One region of the Cohnella herbarum genome, then DNA from elsewhere that is predicted to be linked to it. Evidence: riboswitches for the same ligand, from Rfam matches in the RefSeq annotation. Region 1 holds a riboswitch; each other region holds the start of a gene.

Region 1 (4,736 bases):
AGGTCCGGCAGGCGCGAGCGCGGCAATCTTCACTGCGAAGGCAGGGAAGAAAACGCTCGTTATCGATAGTGACCAAAGCGTAACGAAACGAGCTTGGTTGGAAAATCACTATGGAACAGAGGGAATCTCGGGTCCCGACCTCGTCGCGGCCGGTAAAAGACAAGCCGCGAAATTCGGAGCGGAATTCGTAGTCGCGAAAGCTACGAAGCTAACGGCAGGGGACGGTTTCATCAAGATCGAGACCGAGGGAGAAACGTACGAAGCGGGTCATGTTATTCTGGCTACGGGGATGTTCGTCGACGCAGCCGAGGCTAGCGGCGTTCGCACGAAGCCGGGAACGGAGCCGCGGATCAAGACGATCGTCGATTGCACGCCGGAAGGCAAGACGAGCATCGACAATATCTGGGCTGCCGGTACCGTGGCCGGAGTTAGCATGCACACGATTATTACCGCCGGAGACGGCGCTAAAGTCGCGATTAACGTCATTAGCGAGATCAATGGCGAGCGTTACGTCGACCATGACGTATTGAAGTCTTAAATAGATCATGATCCTGTCCATCCCATTTCGTTCTTTGAACGGATGGGATGTTTTATTCTACAGGAAGCAACATATTTCATTCGTACGGCGACCAAATTTCTGGTACAATCATCCGTACATGGATGATGGGAGTTGGAACAATGAATCACGAATTAAAGGATATGTTACAATCCGTTATTCGAGAAGAATTAGCGCCTGTTCATCAACGATTAGAGCGGATTGAAACACGGTTAGATCGAGTAGAAGAGCGGTTAGATCGAGTAGAAGAGCGGTTAGACCGGGTAGAAGTACGGCTAGATCGAATGGAAACGCGGTTAGAGAACGTGGAGACGCGGTTAGATCAGGTAGAAACACGCTTAGAAGCATTAGAAGAAGATTCTCAACTGATTAAACGGGCTGTACTGGAAACAAACGAGAGCGTTAAGCGTTATGAGGCTATTCAGGAGAGCCAGCAGCGGATCATCGAATTGCTCTCGTCCAGGTCGATTGAGCAAGAAGCTCAGTTGAAACGAATTGTTTGATGGTTTCATGTAAAAAAAAAGGCATCGCAATCCGCATGGGCGGTTCGCGATGCCTTTTCGGTTTTTACTATGCGATGAATTCTTGAACCCATACGCCGTTATAATAAGCTACGCCGATCGTCGTGAAGTTCGCGCTCAGAATGTTCGCGCGATGACCGGAGCTGTTCATCCATGCCGTCATGACTTCTTGCGGAGTACGCTGACCTTTGGCGATATTCTCGCCGGCATATCTGTAGCTGATTCCGTATTGCTTCATCATGTCGAACGGCGAACCGTAAGTCGGAGAATTGTGGTCGAAGTAACCGTTATTGTACATGTCTTTCGCTTTGTCCAACGCCATTTTCGTTAGCGTGGCATTCGACATTTTCAACGCGCTCAAGCCTGCTTTCGCGCGCTCTTGGTTAACGATAGATACGACTTCGGTAGCGTAAGCGGATGTAGCAACCGTTCCAGAACCTGTGCCTGTTCCAGAACCTGCGCCCGTTCCATTACCTGTACCGGAACCTGTTCCGGTGCTAGGCTTGCTCGGTTGAGTCACTTGACCGTTGCCGGAACCCGTACCCGGTTTGCTAGGCTGCGTCACTTGACCGTTGCCCGAATTTTCCGTGCCTGTTCCGGGTTTGGATACGACGGGATATTTGCCTTGCATGATTTGTTGCAATAGCGTGTTCAGATCGATGCCTAGACGGCTCGTGACTTGCGTGATCGTTGTTGTCTGCGCGTAGTTGCTTCCGGACGTGCCTGCCGCGGATGCTGCGCCAATGCCTGTCGGAATGGATACGGCGAGTGCCAACGTACCTAATATGAGAGTCTTCTTCAGACCTTTATTGTGCTTGTGATGCTTGTTCATGAATGATGTTCCTCCCTTGTTTGCCTGCGGAGTTAGCTGTCGGGTTAGGACCAAAGTTGCCCCGCCGCATGTTGCGCGGCTTCACCCCATGGTGGTGGGTTCTCCGCGTCCGTTGTGGACTTCGGCTGGAATATCTCAAAGTCTATCAGCTAGCGGAAGCGAAATCATTTCATAAATCCTGCCAAGCGGAACGATCGACGCCCGTTTTTGTTGACTTGGCGGCGTTTAGAATCTCAAATAATATTATTCTCATAATCCATTAAGCAGGAATTCCCAGTAAAAAAGGCGAATGTATATTCGTATAAGGGTGGCGAGACTAAACCGGCATTGCACGTAAATCGAAGGGAGCAAAAGAATGAAACTCGAAGCGCGCATCGCGTGGAAAGAACCGTTTAACGTAGTAGGGGAGAAGATTCGGTATACGCCGAAGCATCATACGCCGAATTCTAAAAACGAAATCAGCAAGCTTTGGCAGCGCTTTAACACTCGCGGGGAAGAAATCCTCCATTTCGACGGAAAAAGCTACGGGATGTGTATATTCGGACCGGAGGATATGCCGGGGCAAGCCTTCGATTACATTGCCGGGGCAGGAGTCGCCGCAATCGGGAATATCCCCGAGGGGATGGTGGCCGAATCGTTCGCAGGCGGTCTGTACTGCGTCATACAGCGAAGAGGGCCTATTGATGAAATTGGAGAGGCCTTTCAATATTACGAAAGCGCTTGGCTTCCGAATTCCGATTACGAGCCGGCCGGCGGAGTCCATTTCGAATTATATGACGATCGGTACAAAGGCAACGATAACCCGGATTCGGTCATGGAATTGTGGTTTTCTATTCGTAGAAAACACGAGTTGCCCATTGAAAATCGAGCGGCGAGTTTGTTCGTCCACGTGACGGATTTAAGGCGAGCGACAGAGTGGTATAGCAAGCTGCTAGGATTACCGATTATGGAGGAACGGATGAACGGAGGTCCGGTATACTGGTTTGATTTGCCCGGTACGGGGCTCGTTCTCGACTCGGATGCCAACAACCATAACAATCCGGACTGGCAGCAAGAGAAACCGCTCGTTATGTTAGCGGCATCGGACATCGATCGTGCTTACGCATACATCTGCAGGAAGGCGCAAGTGCTGTCCGAACCCCATCGTTTCGATGGGATGGCGTATTTTAATTTCTATGATCCGGAAGGAAAAGCCGTCATGGTTTGTTGGAGCGCGGACGGAGGCAAGGAGTATGGGCTTCCCGTTACGGACAGCCCGGTGAAGGCTAACATAGGCGGAGTATTCGTCAATGTGAAGAATATGGAGAAAGCGGCAAGCTGGTACTGCGAACTGCTTGGAGTGCCACTGGATGAAGAGTCGGTTAAGCAGTCGGTTTATTCCGTTCCGGTAACGCGTGGAGCTTCGCTTTTATTAGACGACAACCGGTACCGCAATCATGAAGCATTCGAAATTCTCTTTATGTTCGATACCGACGATATCGATTCCGCTTACGATTTTGCCGCCGATCAAGGGATGACATTTCACGGAGAGCTAGAGCGGCATGGCGAAATATCCTTCTTCGTCTTGAAAGATCCGGACGGGAACTTGATTATGGTGTGCCAAGGTCGATAAGTAAATATTCGAATTTAAGGGAGGGGTTTCGTTGCGGGTATCCATCGAACAAAAACAACCGTTAAGAGTCGCCGTAATCCGAAGCGAGTGCAATGGGAAAGAAGTTAGATTAGCGTGGCAACGCGTTCAAGAGCTGTTGAAGAACCACCCCGCCGTATGCAACGACGAATTCGGGCATGTGATCATTCCGGAATGGCAATGGTCGACGGGCGTGACTACGTTATGGACGGGAGTGGAGGTCGGCGGCTTTGATGACCTTCCGGATGGGTTGGAGACGATAACGATTCCCGGGCGTAAGTTCGCCAAAATAACGGTGAAAGGCAATAGAGAAAGGTTAGAGGAGACTTACGCCTTTCTGACCGATTGGTTTCGGACCGAAGGGTACGAGCGAGATATGAACGAAGGTTCTTACGGATACGAGGCCAATCGCTTGAAGCCGATCAATCCGTTCCTCGTGCCGGCGGACGAGATCGATGAGTTCGACTTCGATATCTATGCTCCGATAAAGGAGAACGTGCAATCATGACGAAAAAGCTTGGCAGGGAAGCGTTTGGAAGAGCACGGCAGTTTTTATTAACGGGCGGCGCAAGGAAGCTGGAGGCTGCTTTGTTCCGATATGAGTTCGAGCGGGGCTCTATTGAGGATGTCTATCTCGAGTTAGAGAAATTTCAGAACGATGACGGAGGATTCGGTCGGGCATTGGAACCGGATCTTCGGTGCGCGGCCTCATCGGCTCTGGCAACGACGACCGCGCTTCAGCTATTGCTGAGCGAGAATATACGGAACGAGGCAATGATCGGGCGCGCCATGCAATACTTGGTGAACTCCTATAACGATAACCGGACTGGCTGGGACATCATACCGAAGGAAGCGGAGTTATCCTCAAGAGCCATTTGGTGGAACTACGGCGCATTCGAAGATCACTGGGGAAATCCGAACGCGGAAATCGTCGGATACTTCAATGTAGTTCCGGTTGCCGGACATTCGGATCTGACAGCCGAGTTAAACGACTATGCATCGCAATATTTGCAGGAAAAAAGCGATCTAAAAGAAATGCATGAAATGTTATGTTATGTCCGTTGGGCGAATACCCTATCGAAGGAGGCGTACGAAGCGATCGGCAATAAGCTCGACGAGTTTATCGACAATTGCGTAGCGAGGATGCCAGAAGATCGCATCGGATACGGTTGTCCTCCCCTAATGCTCGTGGATTCA
Region 2 (4,736 bases), 3.4 Mb from region 1:
CGACGGCGGACTGACTTGGGGCAATTACAGCATCATTATCGGCGACAATACGAATTGGGATTGGCGGCCGGGAATGCCCAGAGTCGTCCGTTCCAAGAACGGAACGTACTTCATGTTCTTCGAAATGCTGGGAGCGACTCCGAACTTCGCGGTCCGATTCAAAACTTCGACGGACGGCATCAACTGGGGCAGCCCTACGAATCTCGGGAACGTAGTCGGCACGGGAATCTACCGCGCGTCCCAGACTCCGGAAGTCGCTTTCGTCGACGACGGGAGCGCGAACGGCAGGTTCTACGTTCGCGGAATGACGGACGTCGTCTCTTCCGCCAATAAGATGTTCACTAGCGGCAATAACGGAGCTACGTGGACGCAAGTCGACGCGCCGCTGACGGTCAAGGGGAGCAATCAGAACACGCCTGCGGCCTGGAGCGGAACGCTTCTGCCTCTAGACCATTCGCTTCTGCTTGAACTCAACAGCGTCAAGGTAGGAAACCGGAACGAGATCAGGGCGAACGTCGCTCAGATGAATTTGGACTCCGCTCTCGCATCGGGCGCAACGTATAAGCTCATTAACCAAAACAACGGTCTCTTGCTGGATAACGCGGGCGGCGGCTCGCCTCCCGGAACGAAGGTCATTCAATGGGGAGATCTTAGCGCCGATACCCAATGGTGGCGGACGGATTATCGGAGCAACGGCTTCTTCAGGGTAATGAACGTGAACAATAATCTCGTCTTGGACGATCCTAACGGAGTTACGACACCGGGGACGAACGTCGTCTTGTGGACGGATAACTTCCTGGATACGCAACGATGGAAGTTCGCCTACAGAGGCAACGGTTATTACACGAGCATGAACGAACATAGCGGCTTGATGTTGGACAATGCCGGCGGGGGCGCGCTGCCCGGAACGAAAGTCATACAGTGGACGGCGAACGGTCTCGATACGCAGAATTGGAAGACGACGCGCGTCGACGTCGAAATTCCGGTGAATCAATTCGAAAGCTACAACATTCAAGGCAGCTTTATTCGCTTTAACGGCGGGCGGGGCAAACTCGACGGAGCCCAGTACGCCGCCGATTCCCAATGGAGAATCGTTCCCGGGCTGGCTAACGCGTCCGCGGTATCGATCGAATCGGTAACCGTCCCCGGCTATTATTTGAGACACCGGGACGGGAAAGTATGGCTGGAAGCGAACGACAATTCGACGTTGTTCAAGAACGACGCGACTTGGCACATTCGTTCCGGTTTCTCGAACGGTTGGGCGACATCCTTCGAGTCCTACAACATTTCCGGAGCCTTCATGAGGCACAGAGCCGGCTTGTTGGAAATTTCGTCGATCTCGAATGCTTTGGATCAGGCGGATGCGACGTTTTTCGTGAAATAAGGAGAAGAACGCTAGGTTATGAGAAACGGGAAGAGCCGGCTTGCGCCGCTCCTCCCGTTTTTTTTGTTTGCTACGCGCAGAGCAGAGTAGGCAAGTATAAGTCGCAAGAAGGAGAGGAACGGAATACGGTTAGGGGTGAAGGGAGTCGATGGGATGAGTTCATTGTATCCGATCTACGTCAATTACCCGATCGTTCCGAAACCGAGATTCGGAGGCGAGCTTCCGCGGCATACCCCCCTCTATGACGCCATCAACGGCAATCGATCCAGCTATGCGGAGCAGTTGCGTTCATTCGTTAAGCTGCGCGGACAGTTCGCGAGCATCGGCTTAGATCAGGACGTATTGAATCCGCAGCAGCCTTCCTGGCGCAACGAATGGTTTAGCGGCCTGGATGCGATCTCGTTATACGGTTTGTTGGCGACAACCGATCCGGCGCGATATTACGAGATCGGTTCGGGGTATTCGACCAAGTTCGCGAAGCGGGCGGCCGTCGATCACGGGTTGCGAACTTCCATCGTCTCCATCGACCCGTTCCCGCGGGACGAAATCGATGAATTGTGCGACGACGTGATCAGGAAGCCGTTGGAGAATACGGATATAAGCCTGTTCGAGGAACTAGAGGCGGGAGATATTTTGTTCGTGGACAGCAGCCATTACGTCTTTCAGAACTCCGACGCGAACATCGTGTTTTTGGAAATCATGCCTCGCCTGAAGCCGGGCGTACGGATTCATTTTCATGATATTTTCTTGCCGGACGACTATCCCGCATCTTGGTCCCACCGCTTCTACAACGAACAATACATGCTGGCTGCTTACTTGCTGGCTCAGGGCGCAAACCCGGCATTCCGCGTAACTTTTCCTAGTCATTTCATCTCCCAAGACGCGGAATTGCTGAGTATCTTGCAACCGATTGAAGAGGAGTTGCGTCCCGGAGGGATATCGATGAGCGGAGGTTCGTTCTGGCTAAGCAAAAATTGATCGCCGAGTCATTCGTTCGATAGCTCTCGGTAAATTTGGCGCAAGCGGAAGGAAACGGAAGAGAATGACGGGCAATTCGAAGATGGACACGTAAGTATGCGACCCGAATGCCGAATTTGTCGTAAATCGACGATTAAAGTCGTTCTAGGACGTTTTACAACCCTATAGGGAACAGGTACCATTAGACTCATCATGGTTCGTTCAAACGAACAACGCTTAATCCTTGCGGAAACGACAAGGAGCGGGGGATCCAACGGAACGCAAGCACATCCGAGTATCCGGGTGTCCGAACGTTCAAGGGGTGAATCATCAGGTTCCGTTATAGGAATCTGAAGTAGGGCGACTCTCTTGCCCGAATCCGGCAGCTAACCTCGTAAGCGCAATAGAGAGGTAACGAGTATCGTGTAGAGATGCGGTCGTTTAGCCGTTTCTTAGCTGTATTGCAGAAGCCACGAGAAGAATCCTCTTCGCGCAGGCTTCTTTTTTGTTGTCCTTTTTTAACCTCGAGAAAATTAGGGAAAGGAGATATTCCCATGAATAACTTGGAGATTCGAAGATTGACTTATATTTATATCGTTGCGGCGCTTACGTGCCAAATGAGCGTGGATTATCTCGTCATGGATTGGTCCGCCGGGGATTGGCGCGAGATAGGGACAAGACTGTCGGCAAGCGTAGTGACGGTCTTATCCGTATCGTTTACCTTTACCTCTTTTGCCATGTTGAAGATGGACAAACTCCGTCAATCGGAGGCGGCAGAGCGGGAGAAGCAAACGGAGGAGATCCGCACGACCGTAGATTTGATCAAGGACGGTTATTATGAAACGGACGAGGAAGGCAGGATTGTCTTCTTTAATGCGGCACTGTGCGAAATTCTGGGGGTAGCCCGGATAGATTTGCTTGGCAAGCCTTATACGAAGTTCATTCCTATAAATGGCTCGGAGTGGGAAGTGATCATGCCGGATGGAACGAAGAAGATCGTAGAGAATTCCATCGCGCGGATAAGGGCGATGGAAGACGAAGGTCCGGAAGGTTTCCGCGGGATCATCAGAAATAAACGGTTGCCTCTATAGTAGACGGGGTTGTCGAAATAAGGAAAATCGGCTCTTTTTCCCGAGGGGCTCGTATGGTTTAATGGAAGAGTACATATTTGATCGATCTTGCGAAGGGAGACTGAGCATGACGCAACGATTACGAATCGCGATGCAGCTTACGCTCGCGTCCGCGCTCGTTGGTTTAACCGCATGCGGCAACGGTTCGAAAGAGACGTCGAACCTGCCGGTCGAGACGGCGGCGCCGACGGCCAGCGCATCCGAGTCGGCTAGCGAAACCGCAACGGCGCCTACTGCGGCCTTCTTGGCTCCGTTAACGGGGTTGCCCGCGGAGAGCGAAGTATCGAACAGGCCGTTCGCGGTCATGATCAATAACCTTAAGCCCGCCCGGCCGCAATCGGGACTCACGCAGGCGGATATCGTATGGGAGCTGCTTGCGGAAGGAGGAATAACGCGTTTCGCAGCCGTGTTCCAAAGCAAGGAATTCACCGATCCGATCGGACCGATCCGAAGCATTCGTCCTTATTTCATCCAAGTAGGCGAATTTTATAGCGGGGTGCTCGTACACGCCGGAGCTAGCAACGATGCGTTCGCGATCCTTCAGCGACAGCATAAGGAAGACTTAGACGAAATCACGAACGCCGGCGCTTACTTCTATCGGGACAAGTCCCGCAAGGCTCCTCATAACGTTTATTCGACGTTGGAGCAGCTCCGGGCAGGCGCCGAGAAACGCAAATACAGCAATACGGCGACGATGCCGCTCCTGAGTTTTAACTCTGCGCCAACGCAGCTCGCGACGGCTGCGGCAGCGACTCAGATCGACATCAAGTTTATGTTGTCGGACTACAAAGTTTCTTATGCTTACGATAGCGTGAAAGCGGTCTATTCCCGTTCTATTAACGGCGAGCCCCACATCGACAAAAACAACGATCAGCAGTTGACCGCAACGAACCTGGTTGTACTCTCGGCCAAACACGATATCAAGGACGATGTCGGCCGGCTGGTCGTCGATCTGAACAGCGGCGGCAAAGCGATCTTGTTCCAGAACGGCAAGGCGATCCCGTGCGAGTGGGAGCGTAAGGAGGGAGACGTCATCCGTCTCGTGAAGGACGGACAAGAGCTGCCGTTCCTGCCGGGCGTAACCTACTATCATGTCGTACCGAATTCAACCGCGTTGGATCAGCACGTGACTTATCAATAAGCCGGCGATTCCACATCGGCAGACGAAGGGATTGTTCCGCGACCATGCGAATGGGATAGCGGAAATCCCTTTTTCCGTTTACGTACTTAATATCGATTAGAAACATTCACCGTTTTTCGACGGA
Region 3 (4,736 bases), 1.5 Mb from region 1:
AGAAGCGGATAGTCGGGCTGTTTGGATGCGTCGAACATATCTTTGCCGCCCATCATGTTCATGTCCCAACGCGGGCAAGTAGTTACGATTTCGATACGTACGGTGACTTGGTCTTCTTGCGGATCCGTCAACGGAGTTTCTATAATCTCGAATGTATTCTTGCCGATGATCTGCAGGGCTTTTATGAAAATTCGCCTTCTTTCATTTTCGAGTAGTGTGTTTCATTGGTTTAAGTGTACAATAGGGAAGGAGGTAAGTATTTGCACAGTATCGTCCTTATTAATATTTAATTTTTCTTGTTTTATAACGTTATTTTAAAATAAATCATGATATCGTTTGAACGTAATTGACATTATTATCGGGAGGTCGAAGATGGAAATCAGATACTGCGGAGCAGGGACGATATCGCAGTCGGCCGAAGCGCCGGGAGGAGGCATGCATCCATCGTGTTATGAAATTCTTTATATTACCGGAGGAAAGGTCAAGTTCAAGTGGCGAGGAAACGTCTGCGAGGCGGAAGCGCCGGCCGTGTTCATTCTACCCAACTCTACCCCGCATGAGCTGGAGAGCTTGGCAGCCGAAGCCAAATTCCGATTTCTGGAACTCGAGGATCCGGAAGAGTTCCCGTTCTCCAACGAGCAAGTGGATGATTGGAATTTCATGCAAGCCCGCAAGGATATCTATTCTAAAATCGTGCTCGCGTCTTCGGTCATTCAGTCGCTAGACTTCGTCTATCATCTCCAATCGACGGGTCTTGCCGAACAAGACTCGAATCTCGGAGAAGTATGCTTGCTTGAAATTCGGAAGACGTATAAGCTGATCGCCCATATTCTGGGGGCGTCAGGGGGCGGAAACGTCGCGGTCGATCGCAAGATCAAGCACAAATCCCGCGCCGCGGTCGACTTGCTGATCGATTATTTGGATTGGCGGTACAAAGAGAACGTTACGTTGGAGACGCTTGCGGAAATCGTCGCCCTGGATCCCTCTTATCTCGTGAGGCTGTTCAAGAAACATATGAACATGACGCCGTTCGAATATCTCAGGGATCTTCGCCTTAGAGCCGCGGCCAGTTATTTGTCCGGAAGCGATATGCCGATCAGCTCCATCGTTCAGGAGACGGGATTTAACAGCGTTCATCATTTTACGAGGCTGTTCAAGAGTCATTACGGTCAAAGTCCCGCCGAATGGCGCAAGCAGTTGAAATCGCAGGAGCTTATGGCGTGAGGGAGGGGATGCCGATGAGAAGAACATGGATGATTTGGATATAGGTATAAAACAAAGAGGCTGTCTCAACGGTCAATGAAGACCTGCCGAGTCAGCCTCTTACTATAATGCGAATGTTACTGCGCTGCAGCTACCTCTGCGACTTGCTCGGTAGCCACTTTCTCGTACGTTCCATCGCTCATGACGCGACGGGCGCCGAGATAACGCTTGGCGTAGTAAGATTCATCCAAGGATGTAATCGTAACGCCTTTGGATGCCGCATGGGCAAATTTGTTGTTGCCAACGTAAATCCCGACATGAGAGACGCCGCTGCCGCTCGTATTGAAGAATACGAGATCGCCTGCGCGAAGTTCATCGTCGGCAATTTTGGTTGCCTTTTCCCAGCTGAACATATCCCGCGAAGAACGGGGCAAATCGATGCCGAGTTCGTTGAAGACGTACCCCGTAAAGCCGGAGCAGTCGAATCCGCTCGTTGTCGTTCCGCCGTACTTGTAGTCAGTTCCGATGAGCGGTGCAACCGATTTGTCTAGCTTGGAGTCTGCGAATGCGCTGCCTACCTGGAAAGCTAGGAGTACTGCTAAGGAAAACATGAACATAGACACTTTGCGCAAAACCGGTGACTCCTTCCAATGCCTACGAGGTTAGCTGGAGGGTTCGGTAGAAGGTTCCCCTATGGCTCGTATGAAGCAAAGCCAATTCACCCGTGTTGATGGTTCCCCCGTTCCCCGTTGTGCGGGAACTCGGCAATTTTTGATTACTTAGACTTATATATTCGGGTTTCGTGACGAATTTCCTGCATCTGCTAAATGAGAATTCCTTAATCTGGAGTGAAAAACTCGGGATTGATCTCCTCCTTTAGTCTCAATTTATCCCGCCGATAATAACGCCAAACCCCGGCCGCGGCCTCGAAAGGCGCAACCGGGGAATGTCCCGTGTCATCTATTGTCGAAGGGGACAAGAGGGGCTTACGACTTCGTATTGCACCATACTTGATACTGCGAAGCGGAAGTCCACAGCTTAAGCAAGGCGCGAACGAAGTGGAAAGCTTGGTGCAGCGCTACGGCGAGAAAGCCTGACCAGAGGAAGGATACGGCCCATGCCGTCGCGGACACTGCCAATCCGATGCCGAGCAAGATGAAGGTAATTCCCAGAAGAGGGAACGCCCGGCGAAGCGCCAAACTCAGGCCCTTAAAGATTCCTTCCCGCGAAACCGCCCCGAACTGCATGAATTGAAACAGCAGATGAACAATAAATCCGAACGCCAGCCACGCGGCGGCATAGGGTAGCATTTCCTGAAGCCAAGCGGATAAGGAGGGCTCCGAGAGAAACCGATCTTCGGCTAACGGCAGCAGCCATGCGGCGGGTAGCAGAATGAGCCCGTTCTCTATCCAGTAGAGCAGCGTTACCGGCTTCCAAGTCCTTCGCATTCCGGACAATACGCGGGTTCCTTCTCCTTCCAGGGCGTGGTGGAAGGAGTAATAAACGCCGGCGTTGAGCAGGGGCGTGAGAACCATCCGCATGAGCAGCAGCCCGCCTAACATCCAGAGAACCTCGTTCACGAGATCGGTCTTGAGCAGGCGGAATTGAGCTTCGATGAGGAACAGATGGGTCGCGTCGGAGTTTGGATGATCCGCGGGGTAACGGGCTAACACCGGCGTTACGACCGAATCGACGAACCGGTAAAGGAAAAATCCCCACAACAAGCGATAGAGAAATAGGAGAACCAATACATACTTATGCCGAACGGTCATGTCCCATCCCATTTTTAATAATCGACGCATCCCTTAGTCACCTCACCACACCATTGTTCCGAACAGTCCTTCGATGATTTGAGTTATGCCGGTCGCTATTCGCGAGCGTTCCTGTTGGGGGACTTCGGCCTTGAGATAGTTGTTATATCTGCGGTTATCGAGAACGACGTTCATGCTAGGATCGATGGCCGCGTAAGTTAACGGCGTAGCGGAAAAGAGCTGTAACTGGACGTGGGTCTGCACGCCGTCCCATTTTTTGCGAATGGATTGCCCGTCTTGGAACTTGAGCCAGATCGAGACCGGCTGCGGGCTGCCGCCGTATCGCTTCAGAAGCACGAGGCTTTCGTAACCTTCGCTAGTCTTGCGCGTGTTGATGTTATCGATCGCGTAATCGGTCATCTCTCCATGCTGGACGTAGGCTTGGAAGAAGTCGGTCCACTTCGTCTTCGTTACGGATTCCACGACCTTCTGGAAGTCCGAGGAAGAAGGGTGCTTGAATTTGTAATTCTGAAAATAAGTCCGCAAAATCTTGCTCATCGTTTTGTCGCCGACTTGACGCTCCAAGGAAGAAAGTACGAGCTTGCCGCGCAAGTAGACGTTCTCGGCGTACCTATCCGAGGAACTATAGCGCCAAGAGGACTGATGAAGCGGCTCCGGATGGGTCATATAGCTGGCTTCGATCGGCAGATTGGGAACGACGCCATAGATGCTGGCCATCAATTTATCTTCGGTATACGAAGTAAAGCCTTCGTCGAGCCAAGCTTCTTCGAATTCATTGGAGGCAACCAGCCCGTACCAGTACTGATGGGCGATCTCGTGGACTAGCGTGCGCTCCAGATCGTATCCGGGATTGTCGTCCCGCGCGGCCGCGGCGGTAACGAGCGTCGGATACTCCATGCCTCCGGCTCCATTGCCGTCCTTCGGAGGAACGACGATGGATAACGTGGAGTATGGATATTCTCCATACCATTGTCCAAGCTTGGCTAGGGCGGATTTCGCCGCATGCATGTAACGATCCTTCAAGTCCTTGTGGAGCGGGTCAAGGAATAGCTTGATCCGCACGCCGGGAACCCCGGGGGAAGAGAAGGAGTCTTCCACGTACTCGAATACGGGAGAGGCGGACCAAGCGAAGTCATGGACGTCGTCGGCGTAAAATTGGAAGCTTTTGCGTCCGCCGGATAGGACGGGCGCCTTCGTTTGGAAACCCGTCGCCGCAATCTTATAGGTTTCGGGAACATCGATGCGGACGCTGTAGATACCGAAGTCCGAGTAGAATTCCGAATTGCCGTGGTATTGATGCAAATTCCAGCCTTCGGTCGTTCGCCCCCGCATGCCGACCGTCTCGTACACGGCGACTTTCGGGAACCATTGTCCCGCCATGACGAAATCGCCGGCTTTGCCCATTCTCGCGAATACATCCGGAAGCTTAACGGTGAAGTTCATTCGCAACGTGATGCTGGATCCGGGATTAAGCGGCTCCGGCAGTCGGAAGGAAACCAACGTCCGGTCGCTCTTGTTGCCATCGTCCGGCTGAACGTAATGGAGGCGGGGGAGAAGCGTTTCTCCTTGCTCCGTCGTCAAAGCAGTAAGCGCCATGCTTCCATAGCTTCCTTCTTTCATTTTGTCGCCGCGCAGTTGCCCCTTGGATTCTTTGATGAAGGTGCTGCCGGGTGAAAATGCGTTCGGATAGAGATGTAAATAGAAGTCCGACACGGGTTTGCGGCCGGGATTTTTCCAGGTCACGATTTGTTCGCCGGACAG

What was found. Region 1 has a riboswitch for cyclic di-AMP ahead of HH215_RS31295 (CAP domain-containing protein). Riboswitches for the same ligand answer to the same signal wherever they lie in the genome.
Region 2: linked by a shared signal. The riboswitch ahead of HH215_RS17225 (PAS domain S-box protein) and the one ahead of HH215_RS31295 (CAP domain-containing protein) in region 1 are both predicted to bind cyclic di-AMP.
Region 3: linked by a shared signal. The riboswitch ahead of HH215_RS25335 (C40 family peptidase) and the one ahead of HH215_RS31295 (CAP domain-containing protein) in region 1 are both predicted to bind cyclic di-AMP.

The regions. Positions count from the first base shown of each region.
Region 1 covers NZ_CP051680.1:7,456,942-7,461,677, forward strand. Annotated here, with positions in the region: gene HH215_RS31285 (FAD-dependent oxidoreductase) at 1-538, shown strand, start outside; gene HH215_RS31290 (hypothetical protein) at 679-1,059, shown strand; gene HH215_RS31295 (CAP domain-containing protein) at 1,127-1,909, opposite strand; cyclic di-AMP (ydaO/yuaA leader) riboswitch at 1,916-2,046, opposite strand; gene HH215_RS31300 (VOC family protein) at 2,265-3,521, shown strand; gene HH215_RS31305 (GyrI-like domain-containing protein) at 3,553-4,047, shown strand; gene HH215_RS31310 (hypothetical protein) at 4,044-4,736, shown strand, end outside.
Region 2 covers NZ_CP051680.1:4,030,160-4,034,895, reverse strand. Annotated here, with positions in the region: gene HH215_RS17235 (AbfB domain-containing protein) at 1-1,384, shown strand, start outside; gene HH215_RS17230 (class I SAM-dependent methyltransferase) at 1,538-2,362, shown strand; cyclic di-AMP (ydaO/yuaA leader) riboswitch at 2,566-2,757, shown strand; gene HH215_RS17225 (PAS domain S-box protein) at 2,896-3,432, shown strand; gene HH215_RS17220 (DUF3048 domain-containing protein) at 3,539-4,612, shown strand.
Region 3 covers NZ_CP051680.1:5,939,575-5,944,310, forward strand. Annotated here, with positions in the region: gene HH215_RS25325 (alcohol dehydrogenase catalytic domain-containing protein) at 1-131, opposite strand, end outside; gene HH215_RS25330 (helix-turn-helix domain-containing protein) at 373-1,224, shown strand; gene HH215_RS25335 (C40 family peptidase) at 1,341-1,835, opposite strand; cyclic di-AMP (ydaO/yuaA leader) riboswitch at 1,840-1,980, opposite strand; gene HH215_RS25340 (hypothetical protein) at 2,190-3,005, opposite strand; gene HH215_RS25345 (M1 family metallopeptidase) at 3,018-4,736, opposite strand, start outside.